DNA from 3 places in the Shimwellia blattae DSM 4481 genome. Region 3 is predicted to be linked to each of the others. Evidence: predicted binding sites of a transcription regulator. Region 3 holds the regulator's gene; each other region holds the start of a gene.
The links. Region 3 encodes PurR, which represses purine synthesis genes. Its sites were predicted from a motif close to CANGCAAACGTTTGCNTG; they were not measured.
Positions count from the first base shown of each region.

Region 1: a site for PurR is predicted at 2,879-2,896, ahead of tusA (sulfurtransferase TusA). Genes of this name have one in related genera too.
Region 2: a site for PurR is predicted at 4,406-4,423, ahead of gltB (glutamate synthase large subunit). Genes of this name have one in related genera too.

Region 1 is NC_017910.1:197,133-204,947, forward strand. Features, by position in the region: gene EBL_RS00835 (BaiN/RdsA family NAD(P)/FAD-dependent oxidoreductase) at 207-1,403, shown strand; gene EBL_RS00840 (DcrB family lipoprotein) at 1,457-2,014, opposite strand; gene EBL_RS00845 (7-cyano-7-deazaguanine/7-aminomethyl-7-deazaguanine transporter) at 2,087-2,755, opposite strand; gene tusA (sulfurtransferase TusA) at 2,958-3,203, shown strand; gene EBL_RS00855 (zinc/cadmium/mercury/lead-transporting ATPase) at 3,249-5,471, opposite strand; gene EBL_RS00860 (lysoplasmalogenase) at 5,574-6,200, opposite strand; gene EBL_RS00865 (DUF2500 domain-containing protein) at 6,336-6,707, shown strand; gene EBL_RS00870 (DUF1145 family protein) at 6,704-6,973, opposite strand; gene rsmD (16S rRNA (guanine(966)-N(2))-methyltransferase) at 6,960-7,559, opposite strand; gene ftsY (signal recognition particle-docking protein FtsY) at 7,741-7,815, shown strand, end outside.
Region 2 is NC_017910.1:377,941-385,755, reverse strand. Features, by position in the region: gene elbB (isoprenoid biosynthesis glyoxalase ElbB) at 1-212, opposite strand, end outside; gene arcB (aerobic respiration two-component sensor histidine kinase ArcB) at 442-2,787, opposite strand; gene mnmL (tRNA modification radical SAM protein MnmL/YtqA) at 2,843-3,781, opposite strand; gene gltB (glutamate synthase large subunit) at 4,454-7,815, shown strand, end outside.
Region 3 is NC_017910.1:2,347,952-2,355,766, reverse strand. Features, by position in the region: gene mdtK (MdtK family multidrug efflux MATE transporter) at 1-450, opposite strand, end outside; gene EBL_RS11105 (riboflavin synthase) at 725-1,363, shown strand; gene cfa (cyclopropane fatty acyl phospholipid synthase) at 1,413-2,561, opposite strand; gene punC (purine nucleoside transporter PunC) at 2,861-4,039, opposite strand; gene punR (DNA-binding transcriptional activator PunR) at 4,151-5,083, shown strand; gene purR (HTH-type transcriptional repressor PurR) at 5,080-6,105, opposite strand; gene cydH (cytochrome bd-I oxidase subunit CydH) at 6,398-6,487, shown strand; gene EBL_RS11075 (MFS transporter) at 6,737-7,815, shown strand, end outside.

The sequences.
Region 1 (7,815 bases), 2.0 Mb from region 3:
GACATGAACGCGGCGCATTATCAGGGACTTTAGCGACGCGGGCAAAGTGAAATATAGACTTTTTTTGACATAACATCGGTTGCTGTTACGTTCTGAAATGATTTATCTACATATATTCATAGGGTTATCGCCAGAATATTCTTATTGCGCTGGTGCGACCACTGAGAAAACTTTACAATTCGCCCCCCTGTTTTTAAGAGGTTATTGTGGAAAAGTTTGATGCCATTATTATCGGCGCGGGTGCTGCCGGTCTGTTTTGCGCCGCTCAGGCCGCGCAGGCGGGCAAACGCGTGCTGGTTGTGGACAACGGCAAAAAGCCAGGCCGGAAGATCCTGATGTCGGGGGGCGGGCGGTGTAATTTCACCAATTTGTATATTGAGCCCGGCGCCTACCTGAGCGCGAACCCCCATTTTTGTAAGTCCGCCCTGGCCCGCTATACCCAGTGGGATTTTATTGATCTGGTTAACCAGTACCAGATTGCCTGGCATGAAAAGACCCTCGGCCAGCTGTTTTGTGATGATTCTGCCCAGCAGATTGTCGATATGCTGCTCAGTGAGTGCGAGAAGGGCGGCGTGACCCTGCGCCTGCGTAGCGAGATCCTGAGTGTGGAAAAAGACGACCAGGGCTTCAGCCTGGCGCTGAACGGTGCGCAGGTACAGGCACCGAATCTGGTGGTGGCCTCTGGCGGGCTGTCGATGCCGGGGCTGGGCGCTTCGCCGCTGGGGTATAAAATTGCGCAGCAGTTTGGCCTGCAGGTGTTACCCACCCGGGCCGGGCTGGTGCCTTTTACCCTCCATAAACCGCTGCTTGAGGTCCTGCAACCGCTTTCCGGTGTTTCAGTACCGGTCACGGTGACCGCCGCAGACGGCACCCTGTTTCGCGAACAGCAGCTGTTTACCCACCGGGGGTTATCCGGCCCGGTGATGCTGCAAATTTCCAGCTACTGGCAGCCCGGTGAATTTCTGACGGTCAATTTACTGCCCGACTGCGACCTGGCGGCCTTCCTTGATGAGCAGCGTGAGCAGCGCCCGAACCAGAGCCTGCGCAATAGCCTGGCGACCCTGCTGCCAAAGCGGCTGGTCGAAGCGCTGGTCACCCTGGGTAAGGTGCCGGATATTACGCTAAAACAGCTTAACAGCCGCCAGCAGGCGGAGCTGGTGGCCGGGTTGCAGGCGTGGCAAATTCAGCCGAACGGCACTGAAGGCTACCGCACCGCGGAAGTGACCCTGGGCGGGGTAGATACGAATCAGCTCTCTTCGCGCACCATGGAGGCCCGTGAGGTCAAAGGGCTCTATTTTATTGGCGAAGTGGTGGATGTCACCGGCTGGCTGGGGGGCTATAACTTCCAGTGGGCCTGGAGCTCGGCCTGGGCCTGTGCTCAGGCGCTGGCGGCGCAGGCATAAACTTTTCCGGCATGCGGCCCCTTGCGGTGCAAGAGGCCGTGGATCTGGTGTGATTATTTCACATCCAGGGTGCTGATAATGTTTTCTGCTTCGCTCTGGGCTTTTTGCTGATCGTCTGCCGGCAGGGTTATCTGCATGGTCAGCAGTTTGCCGTCAACTTTACCGATGATAACGGAAGACCAGGCGGTCTGCCCTTTGGCGGAGATGATGCTGTCCAGCTGCTGTAAGTCGTGGCCGTTAACCTGGATGGCTTTGTTCGCCACCACCTGCAACTGCGGGTCGCGGTTGCGCTGCTGTGCCTGCAGGCGGTCTGCCAGGACATTCAGCGGCTCATCACTGGTGTCGCCCACAATCACGATAACCGCTTTCTGGCCGGTGGTATCGGAATAGACATGCATATTATTGGTCTGGGTGCCCAGCTTACCGCTCTGATCAGACATCCCTGCCGGTAATGAGAAGGCCAGTTTGCCATCCAGCAGAGAAATGTTTTGCCCTGCTGCGTTACTCTGTGCTGCACTGTCTGGTGTGGCTGAGTTACTGTCGCTGTTGTCGCAGGCGGCCAGTCCGAATACCAGCAGACCGATACCGACGTATTTTACCAGGTTACGCATTACTGATTCCTTCTCTGTTTAACGGCCCTAGCGGCCATCGCGCCATATTATCATAAGATTGCTAAGTTGCTCTTAACCCGCACGTAATGGCCGGGTTTCGGACTTTTCCGCCACTCTTTTTAATAGCATATTCAGCAGTACGCCATACATCGGCAGGAAGAACAGAATGCTGATAAACACCTTAAAGCTGTAGTCCACGGCGGCAATTTCCACCCAGTGTGTCGCCATAAAGGGATCCGGGCTGCGCCAGAAGGCAATAAAGAAGAACGAGGCCGTATCACTGACATTGCCTAAAAATGTGGAGGCCACCGGAGCCAGCCACCAGTGGCGGCTCTGGCGCAGGCGGTTAAAGACGTGGATATCCAGAATCTGCCCGAGGGCGTAGGCCATAAAGCTGGCGCAGGCGATACGGGCCACAAACAGATTAAACTGCCCCAGCGCCGCCAGCCCCTGCCACTGGCCCATATAAAACAGGGCCGAGATCCCGTAAGAGACGACCAGCGCCGGGATCATCACCGACCAGATAATCCGCCGCGCCAGCGGCGCACCGAAGATCCGTACCGTCAGGTCTGTGGCAAGGAAGATAAACGGAAAGCTGAACGCACCCCAGGTGGTGTGAAACCCGAAGATATTCACCGGCAGCTGTACCAGATAGTTACTGGAGATAATCACCAGCAGATGAAATAGCGATAGCCAGACAAGCGCCTTGCGGTGCTGGCGCAGTGAAGCGGAAAACGACATATTGTGACCTTTTTATTGGCTGGGGTGAGGGAACCCATAACACACACGGCCGGAACCTACCGGCAATGGTTCGAAAACCGCCGCATGATACTGCTTTAGCCTGGTGATGCAATGGTTAATTTTAACGCAATCGTTCACGTATCTTGCGCGCTTTGCGCCACGGCGTAAAATAAGGCCGTTTTTTCGACTGTCTGAGAATACTATGAGTGATTTGTTTGCCGGCTCTGACCATACCCTTGATGCCCAGGGGCTGCGCTGCCCGGAACCGGTGATGATGGTGCGCAAAACCGTGCGTAAGATGTCCGTTGGCGAGACGCTGCTGATTGTGGCGGACGACCCGGCGACAACCCGCGATATTCCGGGGTTCTGCCGGTTTATGGAGCATGAGCTGCTGGCCCAGCAGACCGACGCACTGCCCTACCGCTATCTGCTGCGTAAAAGTAATTAAGCCTTTTGTTTCCCCCCGGCAGGCCTGCCGGGGGGCTACCCTTCGTTAGTTTTTCCCGCGGCGCAATAAGCGCAGGGCGTTGGCTGTGACCAGCGCCGTGGCGCCCGAATCCGCCAGTACCGCCATCCATAACCCGGTGACCCCCAGCAGGGTGGTGACCAGAAACAGCGCCTTTAACCCCAGCGCCACGCCGATATTCTGGCGAATATTGCTGTGGGTGGCCCGGGCCAGGCGGATCAGCGCCGGAAGCTCTGCCAGGCTGTTGCGGGTCAGCGCCGCGTCTGCCGTTTCGAGGGCCACATCGCTCCCGCTGCCCATGGCAATCCCGATGGTGGCGGTTTTCATGGCCGGGGCGTCGTTGATCCCGTCGCCCACCATGGCCAGCGGGGCCTGCTGGTTGAGGGCCCGCACGGCGGTGACTTTATCCTCCGGCAGCAGGCCGGCCCGGAACTCAATACCCAGCTCACCGGCGATGGCCGCCGCTGCCCGGGGGTTATCCCCGGTGAGCATAATGCCCTCAATACCCAGCGCCTTAAGCTGCGCTATGGCCTGGCGGGCGTCTTCACGCAGTGTATCGCTCAGGCCAATAATGCCCTGGAGCTGGTTATCCGCCAGCGCCACAATCACCGTTTGCCCGCCGGATTCCAGGGTGGCTATCTCCCGGGGCCAGTCGCCACTGAGTGCCTCCCGGGGGGCGCGGGCGGGGGCACACAGGGTGATGTTCTGCCCGTTAATGACCGCCTCGATACCGACACCCGCCCGGGTGGTCTGGGATGTGGCCCGGCTGACCTCCAGCCCGCGGGCCTGTGCTTCACGCATAATGGCCTGGCCCAGGGGGTGGCTGGTGCCCTGTTCGGCGCTGGCGGCCAGGGCCAGTAACTGCGCCTCACTCAGGGTGCCGTGGGTGACAATGGCGCTCACCCGGGGCTGGCCCCGGGTAAGGGTGCCGGTCTTATCAAAGGCCATCTGCTGCACCTGGCGCAGCCGCTCCAGCGCCACGCCGCCTTTAAGCAGGGCCCCCCGGCGCGATGCGGCCGCCAGGCCCGAAGTGATGGCCGCCGGGGTGGAGATAACCAGCGCACAGGGGCAGCCGATAAGCAGCAGGGTCAGCCCTTTGTAGATCCACGGCTCCCACAACTGGCCCATCAGCAGCGGCGGGATCACCGCCACCAGCAGCGCCAGGGCCATAATGGCCGGGGTATAAACCCGGCTGAAGCGGTCAATAAAGCGCTCAATGGGCGCCCGGCGGCTGTCTGCCTCTTCAATCATTCTGAGAATGCGATCGATGGCGCTCTCTCCCGGGCGGGAGGTGACCCGCAGCGAGACCAGCCGGTCAACGCTGGTGCAGCCCGCGGAGACAGGATCGCCGTTCTGATGCTCCACCGGCACCGACTCACCGGTAATGGCGCTTTCGTCAAAACTGGCCGGGCCGTTGAGTAAGATACCGTCTGCCGGTAAGCGACCCCCGGCGGAGACCTCAATCACATCGCCGGGGTGCAGATCCGCCAGCGCAACGGTGGTGCGCTGGTCGCCCTCAACCCGGGTGGCCACTTCGGGCCGGAGCGCCATCAGTGCGGTTACGCCTTTGCGTGCCCGGCTGGCGGCCCAGCCTTCCAGGCGCTCGCCCAGCAGGAATAACAACAACACCATGGCGGCTTCATGGGTGGCACCGATCACCAGAGCACCGGCGGCGGCCACGGTCATCAGCGTTTCAATGGCAAACCAGCTGCCGCTGCGGATAAGCCGCCAGGCCTGGCGCGCAATCGGCCACAGCCCGGTAAGGGTGGTGACAATAAAAGCAATATTGCCCGCCGCCGGGGCAGCCCAGGCGATAATCTGGCTGATTATCATCATGGCGGCGAGGATCAGGATCGTACGGTTTTCCTGCCAGAATCCGGCTTCTGCTACCGGTGGCGTGCCCGCAGGCCGGGAGGATAACAACTGGTAGCCTGCCCGGGTGACCGCCTGCTCTACGGCCGCGCAGAGATCGCCCTGGCCGGTCACCAGCAGCTTTTCGGTGGCGAACAGCACCTGCACCTGGCTGACGCCGGGCACGCTGCGCACTGCGTTTTCCACTTTGCGGGCGCAGGCGGCACAGTCCATGCCGCTCACCTGCCAGCTGTGGCGGGTCGCCCCCGGGGGCAGTGGTGCGTCGGCCGGGCTCTCCCGGGTTTCGCTGGCGGTCGCGGCACAGCAACTGCCCGAGTCGCAGCAGGTTGCGTGCTCAGTGTGCGGTGTGTGTTGCTCTGGGGAGACGGGGTTTGCCATGGGGCCCTCCGGTAATGATAATTTTCTCATTACCTTATCCTACACTCTGGAGTTGCCTCCAGAGTCAAGACGATTTTAGCGGGCCCGTGGTTACGGCATATCTCAGAGGTAGAGGGCCCGGACTATCATAAAATGACCGGCAAAATAGCAGGCGGCGGCGAGGGCCGTATCCCCTTTAAAGCGGTAGCGATAGCGGCTCACCAGCCAGACGATATTGCTCAGCAACAGCAGCGCAGCCCCGACAAAACCGGAGAAGCTGGTATCCACCGGGCGTGAGAACCACTGCTCTGCGGCCATCCAGACCATGGCGAGGGTGGCGGCGATAAACAGTGTGACCGGCAGCCGCAGAGTGTCGAGCCGGCTCCAGATGGTTGCCAGCAACAGGGCGCCGATGATCAGCAGCGCCAGGGGCGCGGGCCAGAAGAACGAAAACGACAGCTGGCTGGCAAACCAGACGGCATACAGCAGGTGAGAGACAAAAAACGCCATGAAGGCATAACGCGGGGTGCTCCCCGACATCTGGCTGAGGGTGTCGCCAGCCAGCGAGGCGACCAGACCGGCCAGGACCAGGTAATAGAGCGGGGTGAATACCGGTGCCTGCCAGGCAAGCATCAGTAACAGCAGTAAAGTTATGGGTTTAAAGATCCAGCGTTGCCAGGCGGGACCACGATAGGATGCATCAACATACAGCCAGCCGGAGAAAAATACGGCTATAAATGACCAAAGCATAATTGCTCCCTGATTCGTTACAGTGGCACACGCCGCTGCGTGTGTCTGCCTGCCAGTGTAGTGGGCATTGGTCTGTCGTGACAATGGGTGAACTCCGGGTTACGCTGCACGCCATGATTTGACTGAGGATCCCGGATGAACAGACCCCCGTTTATTGTGCTGGTGATTGCCGCTGTCATTGTGGTGGCGGCCGGTACGCAGTTTGTCAGACAGTGGCGACAGCGCGCGGCGGATGATGCCGCGCCACAGGTTCAGACCCGGGTGATTGTTATAGAAATGCGTGAGTTTCCCGCCAGCGAGCGGCGATCGCGCCAGCAGACGGTGGCTCCCGCCGGTAGCGCGATGCGTTATGAAGTGCGGTTTCGCCCGCAGAACGCCGGGGCGGGAAGCGACATCATCTGCCGGGTAACCGCCGCCCGGTATCATGATATGACGGCCGGTGAGCAGGGAGTGCTGACTATGCAGGGGAAACGTTTTGTGCGTTTTGATCCCCTGCCCGGGCGCTAGCTTTTCTTTTGCGCCTTTTGCCAGGCGAGCAGCTCAAAGACACCGAACAGAAAAATCCGCAGCTGGAACCAGCCGCTCATTTTTGGGCTCTCTTTCGGCAGTGAGGCTTTCAGCATTGCCGCCTGCAGGCCGTGCATAAAGAACATAAAGATTGCCGCGACATTAATAAAAATATTCAGCGGGCGCGGGTAGGGGTGGATCAGGTTGAACAGCAAAAACCCCCAGACGAACAGCATCACCAGGCGGCCAAAATTAATGATCAGCATTGCCAGCTCCTTGAGTTTCACGGCGGTACAGCCGGTAGGCGACCTGGCCTGCCACTTTTTCCCGGTGCAGTGACCAGTTAGCCGGGGTGGGCGGGAGGCCGTTCTCCACTTCACTTTCTATATAGATGAGCGCGTCTTGCGCCAGCCAGCCCTGCTGTTCCAGCAGGCGCAGTGTCTCTTCCAGTAGCCCTTTGCGAAAAGGGGGATCGACAAAAACAATATTGTGCGCCTGCCCGGGCCGGGCGAGGAAGGTCAGCGTGTTGGTATTCACCACATCGCCCTGGCTTGCCTTAAGGGTGGCGAGATTGAGCTGGAGCTGCCGGGCAACGCTGCGATCCATCTCCAGCAGGGTGGCGCTGGCCGCGTAGCGGGAGAGCGCCTCCAGCCCCAGGGCACCACTGCCGGCAAAGCAGTCCAGGCAACGGGCATCGACAATGTCCGGCGCCAGCCAGTTAAAGAGGGTTTCGCGCACCCGATCGGTGGTGGGGCGCAGCCCCGGGCTGTCCGGGACCGGTAATTTCCGGCCGCGCCACTGGCCGCCGATAATGCGAATCTGGCCGCTGCCTGTACTGTGGGTTTTTTTCATGGGGATTACTGTGATTATTCCGGGAGTGCTATTCTAGCGGGCCGTCAGCGCCGGGGGAACCATAATCCCACGGCGTGATGCCATGACGGGAAAGTGGTAGACTAACATATTCATTTTCCGTCCCTGCGATACGTGAAAGCAGGGCTGCGCCATGAACCAATAGCGAGGAGTCCGATCGCCAATGGCAAAAGAAAAAAAACGCGGCTTTTTTTCCTGGTTAGGCTTTGGCCAGAAAGAACAGACGCCAGAAACAGAA
Region 2 (7,815 bases), 2.0 Mb from region 3:
GCAATACGCGCAGACTCCACCAGCACGTTGCGGCTTTGCGCCACGGGCTCGCCTGTCAGGTGGTTGATCACATCAGACTGGGGCTTATCCGGCGCGAAGCAGACCGCCTGCGCCCCCTGGCGATCAAGCGCCAGCAATGTGATCACCGCTTCGTGAATTTCTGAGCCATCATAAACGCCACAGCCACTCAAAATAACGCCAATTTTTTTCATTCACGCCCTCCGTTATGCCCGCCGCGCCGGGTATCAGCGGAACTGATATCAGCGCTTCGCTTCACATATTTTACTGATTCTTGTAACAAATAATTTAAGGTTTGCTATCTTAATCCCTGAGCGTTTCGCTTTCACAGGCGTCGCTGTGCCTGAACAATAATCAACACAGCAGCGGCGTTACCTTTTCCCTGGTGTTGGCGCAGTCTTCGCGCACCCCGGTTTACCGGGGTCATTTTTTAGCGCTGTGTTCCGCAACCCACGCTTTCAGCACTGCCACATCCCCCTGCCAGTCCTGCTTCATCTCTTCGATCCAGTCACCCACGTTATCTGACCAGGCCGGAAGATCCGGGCTCTGAATCTGCTGGCCCAGCTGCTGCAGATGGCGCAGACCAATCGAACCCGCCGCGCCTTTAATCTTATGCCCCTCTTCCACAATGCCTTTCTGATCCCGGGCGGTCAGGTTGGACTCCAGAATATTCAGGTAGCCTGGCATCATCCTCTCAAAAACGGCCAGCCCGTCGGTGATCAATTTTGGCCCTACCAGCTCCATGTACTGGCTTAACATTTCGGTATCCAGAATATTTTCTTTCGGTGGTGTCTGATTTCCGGTCACGGCATGCTCCTTATTCTGTTCTGGCTCATCCCAGAACTTTTTGATCATTGCGGTCAGGGCCGGGACAGCCAGCGGTTTGCTGAGAACATCGTCCATTCCGGCATCGAGGTATTCATGCTTATCTTTGAGTACGTTTGCCGTCAGCGCCACCAGCGGCGGCAGCTCATCGGGCTGATAACGGCGGTGCAGCTCCCGGGCAATATCCAGCCCGGTCATATCCGGCAGCTGAATATCCAGCAGCACCAGGTCATATTCCCCCGGGGTGAATGTATCCAGCGCGGCCTGGCCTGTCATGGCCACATCAACACTGTTACCCAGCTTTTCCAGTACCGAGCGGGCAACAATCACGTTCAGTTCAATATCCTCGACCAGCAGCACATGCAGCGCCGGTAATGGCACGTCATCCGCCTGGCTGAGATCTGCGGCTTCTTCATCCGCATTCGGGGCCTGTACTGTCAGGCTAAAGGTGGCGCCTTTGCCCGGCTCACTGGAGACCACAATATCGCCCCCCATGCTTCTGGCCAGGCGGCGGGACACCGCCAGGCCGATGCCGGTACCGGTTGCCGGTTTCCCTCCGTGGCTGCCTTTGACCTGGTAGTACATGGCAAAAATCTTGTCCTGCTCATCCGGCGGAATACCTATCCCCGAATCCTGCACATCAAAATGGAGCATCTGCGCGGCGTCGTAACGCACCCGGACAGTCACATTGCCGCCCTGGGGGGTAAATTTCACCGCATTGCTGATTAAGTTCCAGATGACCTGGCGCAGGCGGGTGGCGTCGGTAATTACGTTATGGGGCAGTGGCTGGGTGGGCTCCAGCACAAAGCGCAGCCCCTTCTGCTGGGCCTGCAACCCGGAGAGGTTCTCCAGATCCGAGAGGAAACCGGTAAAATCCATCACCTGATTATCCAGCTGGACTTTGCGCCGCTCAATCTTATCCATATCGATAATATCGTTGAAAATATTGCCCAGCGTCACCGCCGAGACATGGATAGTTTTGAGGTATTTTTCCTGCTCCTGGGTCAGCTCCGTATCCAGCAGAATACGGCTCAGCCCGACAATCCCGTTCAGGGGGGTGCGCAGCTCGTGGCTGATGGTGGAAATAAACGTGGTTTTATCGCGGCTGGCGCGCTCCAGGGCATCCTGATAGCGCTTACGTTCGGTGATATCGCGGCCAAAGCCCATCAGCCCGTGGCGCATCCCCACCCGGTCATAGTAGGGCACTTTGCGGATCTCAAAGCAGGCTTTGCGCCCGTCCGGATAATCCAGCCACTGCTCGTAAGTCAGCGATACGTTGTGGCGAAAGACTTTTTCATCGGTCTCGATAACTTTCGCCGCCGTCTCTTCAGAGTAGACATCGCTGGGTTTCAGGCCAATGAGCTGTTTTTCACTCTTCCCGGTCAGCAGCTCCATCGCCCGGTTACAGCCGGAGAAATACTGCCCTTCATTACGGTAGAACACCAGGTCCGGAGAGGCATCCAGAAAGGAGCGCAGAAAAGAGGATTGTTGCTCCAGCTGGACCTGGGTCTGGGCGCGCTCCTGCATTTCGATTTGCAGTTGCTCAAGGGTGGAATGGCGCTCCGCCTCGGCTTTTTCGCGATCGGCAATTTCCTGATTCAGCTGGGTAATGTTGTCTTTGAGCTGAACATTGAGCTTAAGATCGCGCTCGCGCATCTCTTCGAGCTTCTCCACCAGCCGCGACAGGCGCCGCCGGGACTCTTCCAGCTGTTCCACCACCACCGAGAGGAAATACACCGCCCAGGGGGTAATAAGTAACCCGAAGAAGATAGAGCGAATAACATCAATACTTTCTATCTCGCCACTCAGCAGCATGGTCACCGCCATCTGCACTGCCATTGCGAGAATAACTAAAGCCAGAGCCAGCAGTAATGAAAAGCGGACCAGGCCCAGCTTCATCATTAAATCAACGTAATATTGCGCCAGTAAACGGATTTGCTTCATGGAAGAGTCCTTCGCTGAGTATCCGTTCAATCATACCGGAAAACCGGCGAAATACTCAGATTTCAGAAGATTGCGGACACTGCCACGGCGTGCCGAGGGCCGAGCCCTGGACACCGTGCTGGTGCATCCAGCGATCCAGCTCGACCATCCCGGTCCAGCGATTCTCACACCATAACGGGGCCAGCAGCGTCGGGCGCCGGGCGCTGGCAGAAATCCGGTGGTAGATAATGTCCGGTGGGGTATGGCGGATCATCTCCCCGGCAATGCGCACGTAATCATCCAGTGCGATCCCCGCCAGGCGGCCAGCCTGCCAGGCTTTCGCCATGGTGCTGCCGGTCACAATATGCAGCGGGTGCAGTTTAATGCCGTCGACCCCGGTCTCCACCACCCGGTTCAGCGTATCAAGGCATTCGGCGTCGCTTTCCCCGGGCAGGCCGACGATCAGGTGGCTGCACACTTTCAGCCCCCGGGCCCGCGCGCGCGCGGTGGTTTGCTGGTAACAGGCGAAATCATGACCCCGGTTAATACGGTGCAGGGTTTTATCCTGAGCACTCTGTAGCCCCAGCTCCAGCCACACTTCGTAGCCTTCATTGCGGTAATCACTGAGCAGATCCAGCACGCTGTCCGGTACACAATCCGGGCGAGTCCCGACACACAGCCCGACCACGCTGGCCTGGGCGACAGCCTGCTGATACATAGAACGCAGCACCTGCACTTCAGCCCAGGTGCTGGTATAGGCCTGAAAATAGGCCAGGTAGCGTTTTGCGCGGTTTACCCGCCGGGCCTGGTCAGCCAGCTGGTCGGCAATGGAGCGATACTGCTGGGCTTCATCGGCAAATGAGGCCACATTACAGAACGTGCAGCCGCCCCGCCCGATGGTGCCATCCCGGTTGGGGCAGCTGAACCCACCGTGAAGGGTTAATTTATGCACCTTTTGCCCGTAGCGGCGCGATAAATCACCACCAAACATATTGACTAATTTCTGTAACTGCATAATCTGAAAGACCGGCCCGTAAAAAGGGGCTTAGCCTGCCATTTTCTGCTCATTCTGGCGATGACCTGGATCAACCGCCGGGAGCACCACATCTTTTGAATAACCATTCACAATTAACGCCGTTTTAATCACCACGGCGCGGATAACTTTTCCTTATGCTGCTGGCCGCTATTTAAAAATTATTCTCCTGGTTGAAAAACAGGGTAATAACTGGCTCTGAAGCGACATACCAATATATTGTGCTGGATAGTTATCAGTGAATAGCACGCTGTGGTAATGATTTTGCCAGATATTAGTGAGACAGATCACATTACATTCCCGGTCCCCGGGGAGTTCACTGCTCACCACATATGATTTTTCATGTTTATAATCAATATATTAAACGACTTTTTAATCAACAAGCAGGCCATATGGCTGCCATTTGACCTGACTGCAGATTATCGCTAATTTGGGAATCCGCTGGAAGCATTGTCGACGGGGATTCAAACCGTCATATTTATGCAGTAATTGCGATTCCCTCTGGAGCAAGTCCTCACTACTTGTGAATCCGCTGCGCAGGTCTTCAGGAGAGCGAACAAGGCACGAAGTCTCGTGCGCATCTGTCGCGGCTCTCTTTGCGCGCCTGCCGCAAACGGTGTCGGGGATCCACAGAGCCTGGGGAGGTTCACTGATATGTTGTACGATAAATCCCTTGAGAGGGATAACTGTGGTTTCGGCCTGATCGCCCACATAGAAGGCGAACCCAGCCACAAAGTAGTGCGTACCGCGATCCATGCACTGGCGCGTATGCAACACCGTGGCGCTATCCTTGCGGATGGCAAAACTGGGGACGGCTGCGGTCTGCTGTTACAAAAACCGGATCGCTTCTTCCACGTTGTGGCCGAAGAGCGCGGCTGGCGTTTAGCCAAAAACTACGCAGTCGGCATGCTGTTCTTAAGCCAGGATGACGAAAAAGCCGCGGCCAGCCGCCGTATTGTTGAGGAAGAGCTACAGCGGGAAACCCTGTCGATTGTTGGCTGGCGCGATGTGCCGACCAATCAGGACGTACTCGGGGAAATCGCCCTCTCCTCTCTGCCGCGCATTGAGCAGATTTTTGTGAACGCCCCCGCAGGCTGGCGCCCGCGCGATATGGAGCGCCGTCTGTTTATCGCCCGCCGTCGCATTGAAAAACGCATCCAGGAGCAGGACAAAGATTTCTACATTTGTAGCCTGTCCAACCTGGTCAATATTTATAAAGGTCTGTGTATGCCGGCAGATCTGCCGCGCTTCTACCTGGATCTTGCGGATTTGCGCCTGGAGTCCGCCATTTGTCTGTTTCACCAGCGCTTCTCCACCAATACCGTACCGCGCTGGCCGCTGGCCCAGCCGTTCCGTTATCTGGCCCACAATGGTGAGATCAACACCATCACCGGTAACCGCCAGTGGGCCCGGGCCCGTACCTATAAATTCCAGACCCCGCTGATCCCGGATCTCCAGGCGGCGGCGCCGTTTGTGAATGAGACCGGCTCCGATTCCAGCTCCCTGGACAATATGCTGGAGCTGCTGCTGGCCGGCGGGATGGATATCATCCGCGCCATGCGCCTGCTGGTGCCGCCCGCCTGGCAGAATAACCCGGATATGGATCCGGACCTGCGCGCCTTTTTTGACTTTAACTCCATGCATATGGAGCCCTGGGATGGCCCGGCCGGTATCGTCATGTCTGACGGGCGCTTCGCCGCCTGTAACCTCGACCGTAACGGCCTGCGCCCGGCGCGCTACGTGATAACCAAAGATAAGCTGATCACCTGCGCCTCTGAAGTGGGGATCTGGGACTACCAGCCGGACGAAGTGCTGGAAAAAGGCCGCGTCGGCCCCGGCGAGCTGATGGTTATCGACACCCGTAGCGGCCGTATCCTGCACTCCGCCGAGACCGACCACGATCTGAAAAGCCGCCACCCGTACAAAGCGTGGATGGAGAAAAATGTCCGCCGCCTGGTGCCTTTTGAAGATCTGCCCGACGAGCAAGTCGGCACCCGGGAAATGGACGACGATCTGCTGGCCAGCTACCAGAAGCAGTTTAACTACAGCAACGAAGAGCTGGATCAGGTGATCCGCGTGCTGGGTGAAAACGGCCAGGAAGCGGTGGGCTCCATGGGGGATGACACGCCGTTTGCGGTGCTCTCCAGCCAGCCGCGCATTATTTATGACTACTTCCGCCAGCAGTTTGCCCAGGTGACTAACCCGCCTATCGATCCGCTGCGTGAAGCTCACGTCATGTCGCTTGCCACCAGCATTGGCCGGGAGATGAACGTCTTCTGTGAAGCGGAAGGCCAGGCCCACCGGCTGAGCTTTAAATCACCGATTCTGCTCTATTCCGACTTCCGCCAGCTGACCACCCTGAAAGAGAGCCACTACCAGGCCGATACGCTGGACATCACCTTTGATGCCACAGAAACCACCCTGGAAGAGACCCTCACGGCCCTGTGCAACAAAGCCGAGCAGATGGTGCGCGGCGGCACAGTGCTGCTGGTGCTTTCCGACCGGAATATCGCCAGAGACCGGCTGCCGGTCCCGGCCCCAATGGCGGTCGGCGCCATTCAGAGCCGCCTGGTGGAGCAGAGCCTGCGCTGCGATGCCAACATCATTGTTGAAACCGCCAGCGCCCGCGATCCGCACCACTTCGCGGTACTGCTGGGCTTTGGCGCCACGGCGATTTACCCCTATCTGGCCTATGAGACCCTGGCCCGCCTGGTCGACAGCCGCACCATCGACAAGCCCTACCGCACGGTGATGCTCAACTACCGCAACGGGATCAATAAGGGCCTGTACAAGATCATGTCCAAAATGGGCATCTCTACTGTGGCCTCTTACCGCTGCTCCAAACTGTTTGAAGCCGTCGGCCTGCATGATGATGTGGCGCAGCGCTGCTTCCAGGGGGTGGTGAGCCGTATCGGCGGCGCTAACTTCTCTGATTTCCAGCAGGATCTGCTGAACCTGTCAAAACGCGCCTGGCTGGTACGCAAGCCTCTGGAGCAAGGGGGGCTGCTGAAATATGTCCACGGTGGTGAATACCACGCCTACAACCCGGACGTGGTACGCACCCTGCAACAGGCAGTACAGAGCGGTGATTACCAGGACTATCAGCACTATGCCCGGCTGGTCAACGAGCGGCCAGTCGCCACCCTGCGCGATATGCTGAGCATCACCCCGAAGGGTGACGCCATCAGCATTGACAGTGTCGAGCCCGCCAGTGAGCTGTTTAAGCGCTTTGACACGGCGGCCATGTCCATTGGCGCCCTGAGCCCGGAGGCCCACGAATCCCTGGCCGAGGCCATGAACGCCCTGGGCGGCAATTCAAACTCCGGCGAAGGCGGCGAAGATCCGGCCCGCTACGGCACCAGCAAAGTCTCCCGCATTAAGCAGGTGGCTTCCGGTCGCTTCGGGGTGACCCCGGCGTACCTGGTCAGTGCCGATGTTATCCAGATCAAAGTGGCCCAGGGGGCCAAACCCGGCGAAGGCGGCCAGTTACCGGGGGATAAAGTCACCCCGTATATTGCCCGACTGCGCTATTCGGTGCCGGGCGTGACGCTTATCTCCCCGCCGCCGCACCACGATATTTACTCCATTGAGGATCTGGCCCAGCTGATTTTCGATCTTAAACAGGTCAACCCGCAGGCGATGATCTCGGTAAAACTGGTTTCCGAGCCCGGGGTCGGCACCATCGCCACCGGGGTGGCGAAAGCCTATGCGGACCTTATCACCATCGCCGGTTACGACGGTGGCACCGGGGCCAGCCCGCTCACCTCGGTAAAATATGCCGGGTGCCCCTGGGAGCTTGGCCTGGTGGAAACCCAGCAGGCGCTGGTGGCCAACGGCCTGCGCCATAAGATTCGCCTGCAGGTAGACGGCGGCCTGAAGACCGGCGTCGACATTATTAAAGCGGCGATCCTCGGGGCGGAGAGCTTCGGCTTCGGCACCGGCCCGATGGTGGCGCTGGGTTGTAAATACCTACGTATTTGCCACCTCAACAACTGTGCGACCGGTGTGGCAACCCA
Region 3 (7,815 bases):
CTGGTTACGGGCCACCTGGAAGAACAGATAACCCGGCGCCCCCCAGAGCAGCGCGCGCAGGTAGCCGACGGCTTTGTCGGCCAGTTGCGGGTCGATATTATGCATGGCGTGGATGATATACCCGGCATTCCACAGCACCACCATAATCAGAACTGAGGCCATGCCCGCCAGCCAGAAGCCCTGGCGTACCTGTGTTCCCACGCGGTCACGCCGCCCGGAGCCGTTTAGCTGGGCTATCACCGGGGTGAGTGCCAGCAGCAGGCCGTGGCCAAACAGAATGGCCGGCAGCCAGATAGAGGTGCCGATAGCGACAGCGGCCATATCTGTGGCGCTATAGCCACCGGCCATCACTGTATCGACAAATCCCATGGCGGTCTGCGCGACTTGCGCAAGGATCACAGGGATCGCCAGTGCCAGTAGCTGACGAGCCTCGGTAAAATACTTCTGCACGTTACACCTTTATAGTTTTGTTTTTGAAACAGACAATGCATCCGCCCGGCAGGCGGAAGAAAGAATAAAAGAGGGAGATTCGACTCTATTCTAGCGGCAGTTCCTGATTACGCCAGCGAAATAGTCTGCGCCAGCACGGAGTGGCTGGCAACCTTTTTTGCCAACTGTTATTGTGCTGTCTTTGGTGTCTGGCCCGGGGCCGGATCGCGGTATACTCACCGGTATACCGTTATGCAGCGCAGGCTGCAGCATTATCATAAACCAGGAGCTCATTATGTTTACCGGTATCGTCCAGGGCATGGCCCGCGTGGTGTCAATTGAAGAAAAACCAAACTTTCGTACCCATGTGGTGGAACTGCCGGATGCCATGTTACCCGGGCTGGAGACCGGGGCGTCCGTTGCGCATAACGGATGCTGCCTGACAGTGACCGAAATAAACGGTGACCGGGTAAGTTTTGACCTGATGAAAGAAACGCTGCGGATCACTAACCTGGGTGAAATTCAGCCAGGGGATAAAGTCAATGTGGAGCGCGCGGCGAAATTTAACGATGAGATTGGCGGGCATTTAATGTCTGGCCATGTTATGACCACCGCGGAAATAACCAAAATTCTCGCCTCGGAAAATAACCGCCAGGTCTGGTTCCGGGTACAGCATCCGGAATTAATGAAATACATCCTGCATAAAGGGTATATCGGTATCGACGGGATCAGCCTGACAGTGGGGGAGGTGACCGCCACCAAATTCTGTGTCCACCTGATCCCGGAAACCCTGCAGCGCACCACCCTGGGTGAGCGGCGCATTGGTCAGCGGGTGAATATTGAAATTGATCCGCAAACTCAGGCGATTGTTGATACGGTTGAGCGGGTGCTGGCCACCCGTGGCCTGAATGATGCTCAGGCTCCGTCTGTCTGAGTATTCTGCGCATAAATAAAAAACCCCGGGAATCCGGGGTTTTTTATGATTAGCGGGCAACGCGCAGACCGTTTTCCACACCTCTGGAGAATAAAACCTGCCAGAGCTGGATATCCCGGGCGCGGAATGCCCCGGCACAGGCGTTCAGATAGTAGGTAAACATTCTTCTGAAACGTTCGCTGTAGTTGTCGGCAATTTCCGGCCAGCTGGCGAGGAAACGTTCATTCCACGCCATCAGCGTGGTGTCGTAATCCTGGCCAAAGTTGTGCCAGTCTTCCATCACGAAATGTTTTTCGCTGGCGTCGGCAATCTGGCGCACGGAAGGCAGGCAACCATTGGGGAAAATATATTTATTGATCCACGGGTCGACATTATTGTCCGTTTTTTTCGAACCGATTGTGTGCAGCAGGAACAGACCATCTGGCTTCAGATTGCGATCGGCAACTTCAAAGTAGGTATTGTAGTTTTTCGGCCCTACGTGTTCGAACATCCCGACCGAAACAATACGGTCATACTGGTCGTCAAGGTCGCGATAGTCCTGCAAAAGGATGGTCACATCGAGATCTTTGCAGCGATCCTGCGCCATTTTTTGCTGTTCTGCGGAGATAGTCACCCCGTGGACGGTGACACCATAGTGACGGGCGGCGAACTCAGCCAGCCCGCCCCAGCCGCAGCCGATATCCAGCATTTTCAGGCCCGGTTTCAGCTGCAGTTTGTCGCAAATCAGCTTCAGTTTGGCCTGCTGTGCGGCCTCCAGGGTGTCGGCATCTTTCCAGTATGCGCAGGAATACTGCATATAAGGATCGAGCATCCGGTGGAACAGGTCGTTACCGAGATCGTAATGCTCTTTACCAACTATCCAGGCACGTTTACGGGACTGGAGGTTAAAAAGGCGTGCGCTGAGGATACGCAGTGTATCTTTCAGGTGCTGAGGGATCTGATCTTCCAGCCCGGCACGCAGGATGCGGGTGAAAAAGATATCGAGCCTTTCACACTCCCACCAGCCGTCCATATAACTTTCGCCAAGACCCAGCGAACCTTCCTGGAATACCCGCTTATAAAAATCCGGGTTTTTGACCTGAATATCGCAGGCGGCGCGGCCATTGATCTCAATACCGGCTCTGCCGAGCATTTCATGGGCCAAACGATACCATTCGTTGTCTGTTACACTTGCTTCTTCTATACACGATGAACTCATAGCTTCTCCATCACCTTTGTTGTGATTAGAACCTCAGAAAAGCGTAGACGCTAATTCCTGGGTGCGAGAAATTTCACGGGAAAATCCGTGCGCCTGGAATCCGACGTTGAACAGAGAAAGGAACACTCCCCCTCGAAAGGCTACGATCCATCGCAAAAAAACGGGAGAGTCCGCTCCCGTTGAGTTGTAAAGAATTTATGATATTTCTGATGTAATAGTAAAACAGTATATGCCTGCTTTTTGGGTGATTCAACCGAAAATTGTTAGCAGACTAAGCTGAAAAACATGCTATTTTTCATTTAATTAACCTGCATAATTTGCGGGCTGCGTTTTTTGCTTATCAGATAGCCACCCAGCGCCAGAGGCACCGTACCGAGCATCACGCTGGTGGTGGTCAGTAGCGGGGTTGCCACCAGCCAGGAGACCAGCATACTGGCGAAGAAGCACAACCCCAGTTGCAGGGTGTTCTGCAATGCCGCCGCCCGGCCTGCGGCCTGCGGGAAGGGCAGCAGCGCTGCCGCTACCGCTATCGGGTAGATGGCGCCATTGGCCATCGCCATAATGCAAAAGGGCACCAGCAGCAGCGTCAGGGTGGCCTGGCCGCTCAGCGCCACGGCAAACACGCCCAGTACACTACAGGTATAAACCCCCAGTAACGCCGGGAGCAGGCGCTGTGGCGGGTGGCGCATCAGCAGCGCTTTGCAACCGTATCCCCCTATTAAAAACGCGATGGTTTGCGGCACGTAGCTCAGGCCGGTTACCGCCGGGCTGTAGCCCATGTCGTGCAGAATAAAAGGTGAGCCGGTCAGCCAGGCAAAAAAGCTGGCTGAACAGGCGGCATAAATCAGTACGTTACCGCGCCAGATGGCACTGGCCAGCAGAGTTGAAAAGCGCACCGGGGCGTCAGAGGCGCTCTTCTGGCCGCTCCGGCCCGGTGCCAGGCCCAGGGCCGGGATCATCAGCAACAGGGTAATGGCCAGTAACAGGGCGAATATTCCCTGCCATGCGAAGTGGTTCAGGATCCAGCTTCCCAGCAGGGGGGCCAGCGCCGGGGAGAGCCCCACCAGCGGCATAATGGTGGCGAAGACCTGGTTGGCTTTCTGGGGGGGATAGCTGTCGGCCACCAGGGCCTGCCAGCTGACGGTGGCTGCGCACACGCCCACGGCCTGAATAAACCGCAGCCCCAGCATCAGCCGGGCATCTTCAACCCACAGCATGCCGAGGCAGCCAAGGGCGAAGATCCCAAGCCCCAGAATCAGCACCGGTTTGCGCCCGAAGTGGTCAGACAGGGGGCCCCACATCAGCTGGGCGATGGCAAAACCGGCAAGAAACACACTCAGACTGGTGCTGATGGCCGCCGCGCTGGTGCCCAGGTATTGCTGCATGGCGGAAAACGCAGGCAGGTACATATCGGTAGCCAGAAAGCCCAGCACGCTCAGGCCGGCCAGCCAGGCCAGAAATCCTTTTGATGGTTGCATAGCACACTCTTCGGTCGAATTATTTTCAGTCGCCCGGAGTGTAAGGAGTGCAACCCGGCTTGTGAAACGCTAATATTTGCCAGCTCCATTCAAAAATTTTCAAGGCAAATTATGTGGTCAGAATACGCGCTGGAAGTGGTGGATGCAGTCGCCCGTAATGGCAGCTTTAGCGCAGCTGCTCAGGAGCTGCACCGGGTGCCTTCGGCCATCAGTTATACGGTCCGGCAACTGGAAGAGTGGCTGGCCGTGCCGCTGTTTATTCGCCGCCACCGGGATGTGGAACTCACCCCTGCGGGGCGCTATTTCCTGCAGGAAGGGCGCGGCGTTATCAAAAAAATGATTGCCACCCGCCAGCAGTGCCAGCAGATAGCCAACGGCTGGCGTGGTCAGCTGGCGATTGCGGTGGATAACATTGTCCGCCCGGCGCGCACCAGCCAGCTGGTGTGTGATTTCTACCGCCACTTTCCTGATGTGGAGCTGCTGGTCTCTCTGGAGGTGTTTAACGGGGTATGGGATGCGCTGGCAGATGGCCGGGTTGAGGCGGCCATTGGCGCGACCCGGGCCATCCCCGTGGGGGGGCGCTATGCCTTCCGGGATATGGGTATGCTGCGCTGGCACTGTGTGGTCGCCAGCCACCACCCGCTGGCCCAGGTCACCACGCGCCTGGGGGACGACACCCTGCGCAACTGGCCTTCACTGGTGCTGGAAGATACCTCCCGCTCCCTGCCCAAACGCACCACCTGGCTGCTGGATAACCAGCGGCGGCTGGTGGCGCCGGACTGGGCCGCCGGGGTGGCCTGTATCAGTGACGGGTTATGTATTGGTATGGTCCCGGAGCATATTGCCGCCCCCCGGGTGAACAGCGGGGAGTGGCGGATACTGACGCTGGAAAATCCCTTCCCGGATGCGGCCTGCTGCCTCACCTGGCAACAACAGGAGTCGTCACCGGCCCTGAGCTGGCTGCTGGAGTATCTGGGGGACAGCGCCACCCTGAATCAGGAGTGGCTGCGGGTGCCGGAAGAACCGGCACCGACGGGGGATTAACGGCGATAATCGAGGAACGGGCCATCGGCCACTGAACGGCGCTCCACCAGACGGGGGTGCACCTCGATGGTTCTGGAGTCTTCGCGCTTATTAATGATGCGATCGAGCAGCATATTAAAGGCCGTCTCCCCCAGGGAATCTTTCGGCTGGTGGACCGTGGTCAGCGCCGGGGTAAAGTAGCGGGAGTGGCGGATATTATCGTACCCGATCACTGAAATATCCTGCGGCACGCGCAGGCCCATTTCATCCGCGGCACAGATAGCCCCCATGGCCATAGCGTCGCCGCCACAGAAAACCGCCGTCGGGCGCTGGGATGAGGCCAGCAACTGCTGCATGGCCCGGTAGCCGGACTCCGGCTCAAAGTCGCCCTGGACAATCCAGTGTTCCGGCAGGGTGATCAGCGCCTCTTCCAGGGCTTTACGGAACCCGGCCAGCCTGCCGGCCCCGGTATTGCGCTCCAGGGGCCCGGGAATAACCCCGATCTCCCGGTGGCCGCGCTCAATCAGATAGCGCCCGGCGATATAACCGCCCTGGAAGGCGTTATCAATCACGGAGTCGGTAAAATCGGCTTTGGCTTCGCCCCAGTCCATGACCACCATCGGAATATGGCGATACTCCTCCAGCATGGCGAGCAGTGACTGGGGATATTCTGAACACATAACCATCAGGCCATCGACCCGTTTCTGAGCCATCATGGACAAATAGGCGCGCTGTTTTTCCTGGTTATTCCAGGCGTTGCCGAGGATCAGCGTATAGCCGCGGGCAAAACAGTTTTTTTCTACCGCTTCAATGATCTCAGCAAAGTAGGGCGCTTCACTGCTGGTGGCCAGCAGACCGATCGATTTCGTGTGATTCACCTTCAGGCTACGGGCGACGGCGCTGGGTGAGTAATGTAGCTCTTTAATGGCTGCCCATACCGCGTTGCGTGTCTCTTCCGCAACAAACCGGGTTTTGTTAATCACATGTGATACGGTTGTGGTGGAAACGTTTGCGCGTTTCGCCACATCTTTAATTGTCGCCATGAAGTATTACTCCGGCCCCTGTCCTGACCCGTTGAAAAGTAGCCGGGTAATCGTTTGCGTTTCCTTAGCGGATGCCGCAACTCTCTGGTTGGGCCGGGCCGGGGAAGTCAACGCAAAAATGCGAAAGGGCGTAAATAGATAGTTCGTCATAAATTAGCGGGGGATTGTGGACGATCCTGGCTAAAAGGGGAAGAGGGAAAATGCAGTTTAGTGAAAAATCAGGTAATATTTTTAACGATTACCGCGATAAATAACTCACCCGTCTCCCCCCGGGGAGCAAAAGGAGCAAGAGATGAGCACAGAGCTGAGATACGCATTAGTGACGACGGTGGTCGCACTGGGGCTGATTGTCGCCGCAGCATTCACCGCTATTCTGCACTAAATTGCGCAACAGGCCGCGGCACACCGGTAACAGGTGCCGCGCTTCCTGGCGGTTTTGCGCAACACCCGCACCGGATTTTTCCTGACTGAGCAATACTCTTTTCCATAAATGCGGCTTTTTCTTCAGGTCATCTGCTGAGATGATGCTGAACAGTTTTTTAACATCTGGGATTTATCACTGTCTATCCGGGGTTTTCACGGCGAGCGTTGCTGTCCGGCAATGGCTGTCTCCCCCTGACCGGAGTTATTCATGAAAATTAATTTTCCACTTCTGGCGCTGGCTATTGGCGCTTTTGGTATCGGCACCACTGAGTTTTCCCCCATGGGGCTGTTACCGGTCATCGCCCAGGGCGTTGGGGTGTCTATCCCTACGGCGGGTATGCTTATCAGCGCTTATGCCATCGGGGTTATGGTGGGTGCACCGCTGATGACACTGCTGCTGGCCCAGCGCGGCAGGCGTAATGCCCTGCTGTTGCTGATGGCTATCTTCACCCTTGGTAATGTGTTGTCGGCGCTGTCGCCCGGCTACGCCACGCTGATGGTGTCCAGAATAATCACCAGCCTGAACCACGGGGCATTCTTTGGTCTGGGGTCTGTGGTGGCGGCAAGCCTGGTGGCAAAAGAGAAGCAGGCCAGTGCGGTTGCCACCATGTTTATGGGGCTGACGATTGCCAATATTGGCGGGGTCCCGGCGGCCACCTGGATGGGGAATGTGATTGGCTGGCGCATGTCGTTTCTGGCGACCGCAGGGCTGGGGCTGGTGGCGATGTTAAGCCTTTACCTCTCCCTGCCTGCCGGTGGTGCCGGGCAGCGGCCGGATGTGAAAAGTGAGCTGGCTGTACTGATGCGCCCGCAGGTGCTCAGCGCGTTACTGACCACGGTACTGGGGGCCGGGGCGATGTTTACCCTCTATACCTATATCGCGCCGGTGCTGGGGACCATTACCCACGCCTCTGCCGGGTTTGTTACTGCGATGCTGGTGCTGATCGGTGTTGGCTTCTCCCTCGGGAACTATCTTGGCGGGCGGCTGGCGGATCGTTCGGTAACCGGAACGCTGAAAGGCTTCCTGCTGCTGCTGATGGTTATCATGCTGGCGATCCCGTGGCTGGCGCGCAGTGAAGTCGGGGCCGCCGTGGCGATGGTTATCTGGGGGGCGGCAACCTTTGCGGTAGTGCCACCGTTGCAGATGCGCGTGATGCGCGTTGCCAGTGAAGCGCCCGGGTTGTCCTCTTCGGTGAATATTGGGGCTTTTAATCTGGGTAATGCGCTGGGGGCCGCCGCAGGCGGGGCGGTGATTTCCGGCGGGCTGGGTTACAGCATGGTGCCGGT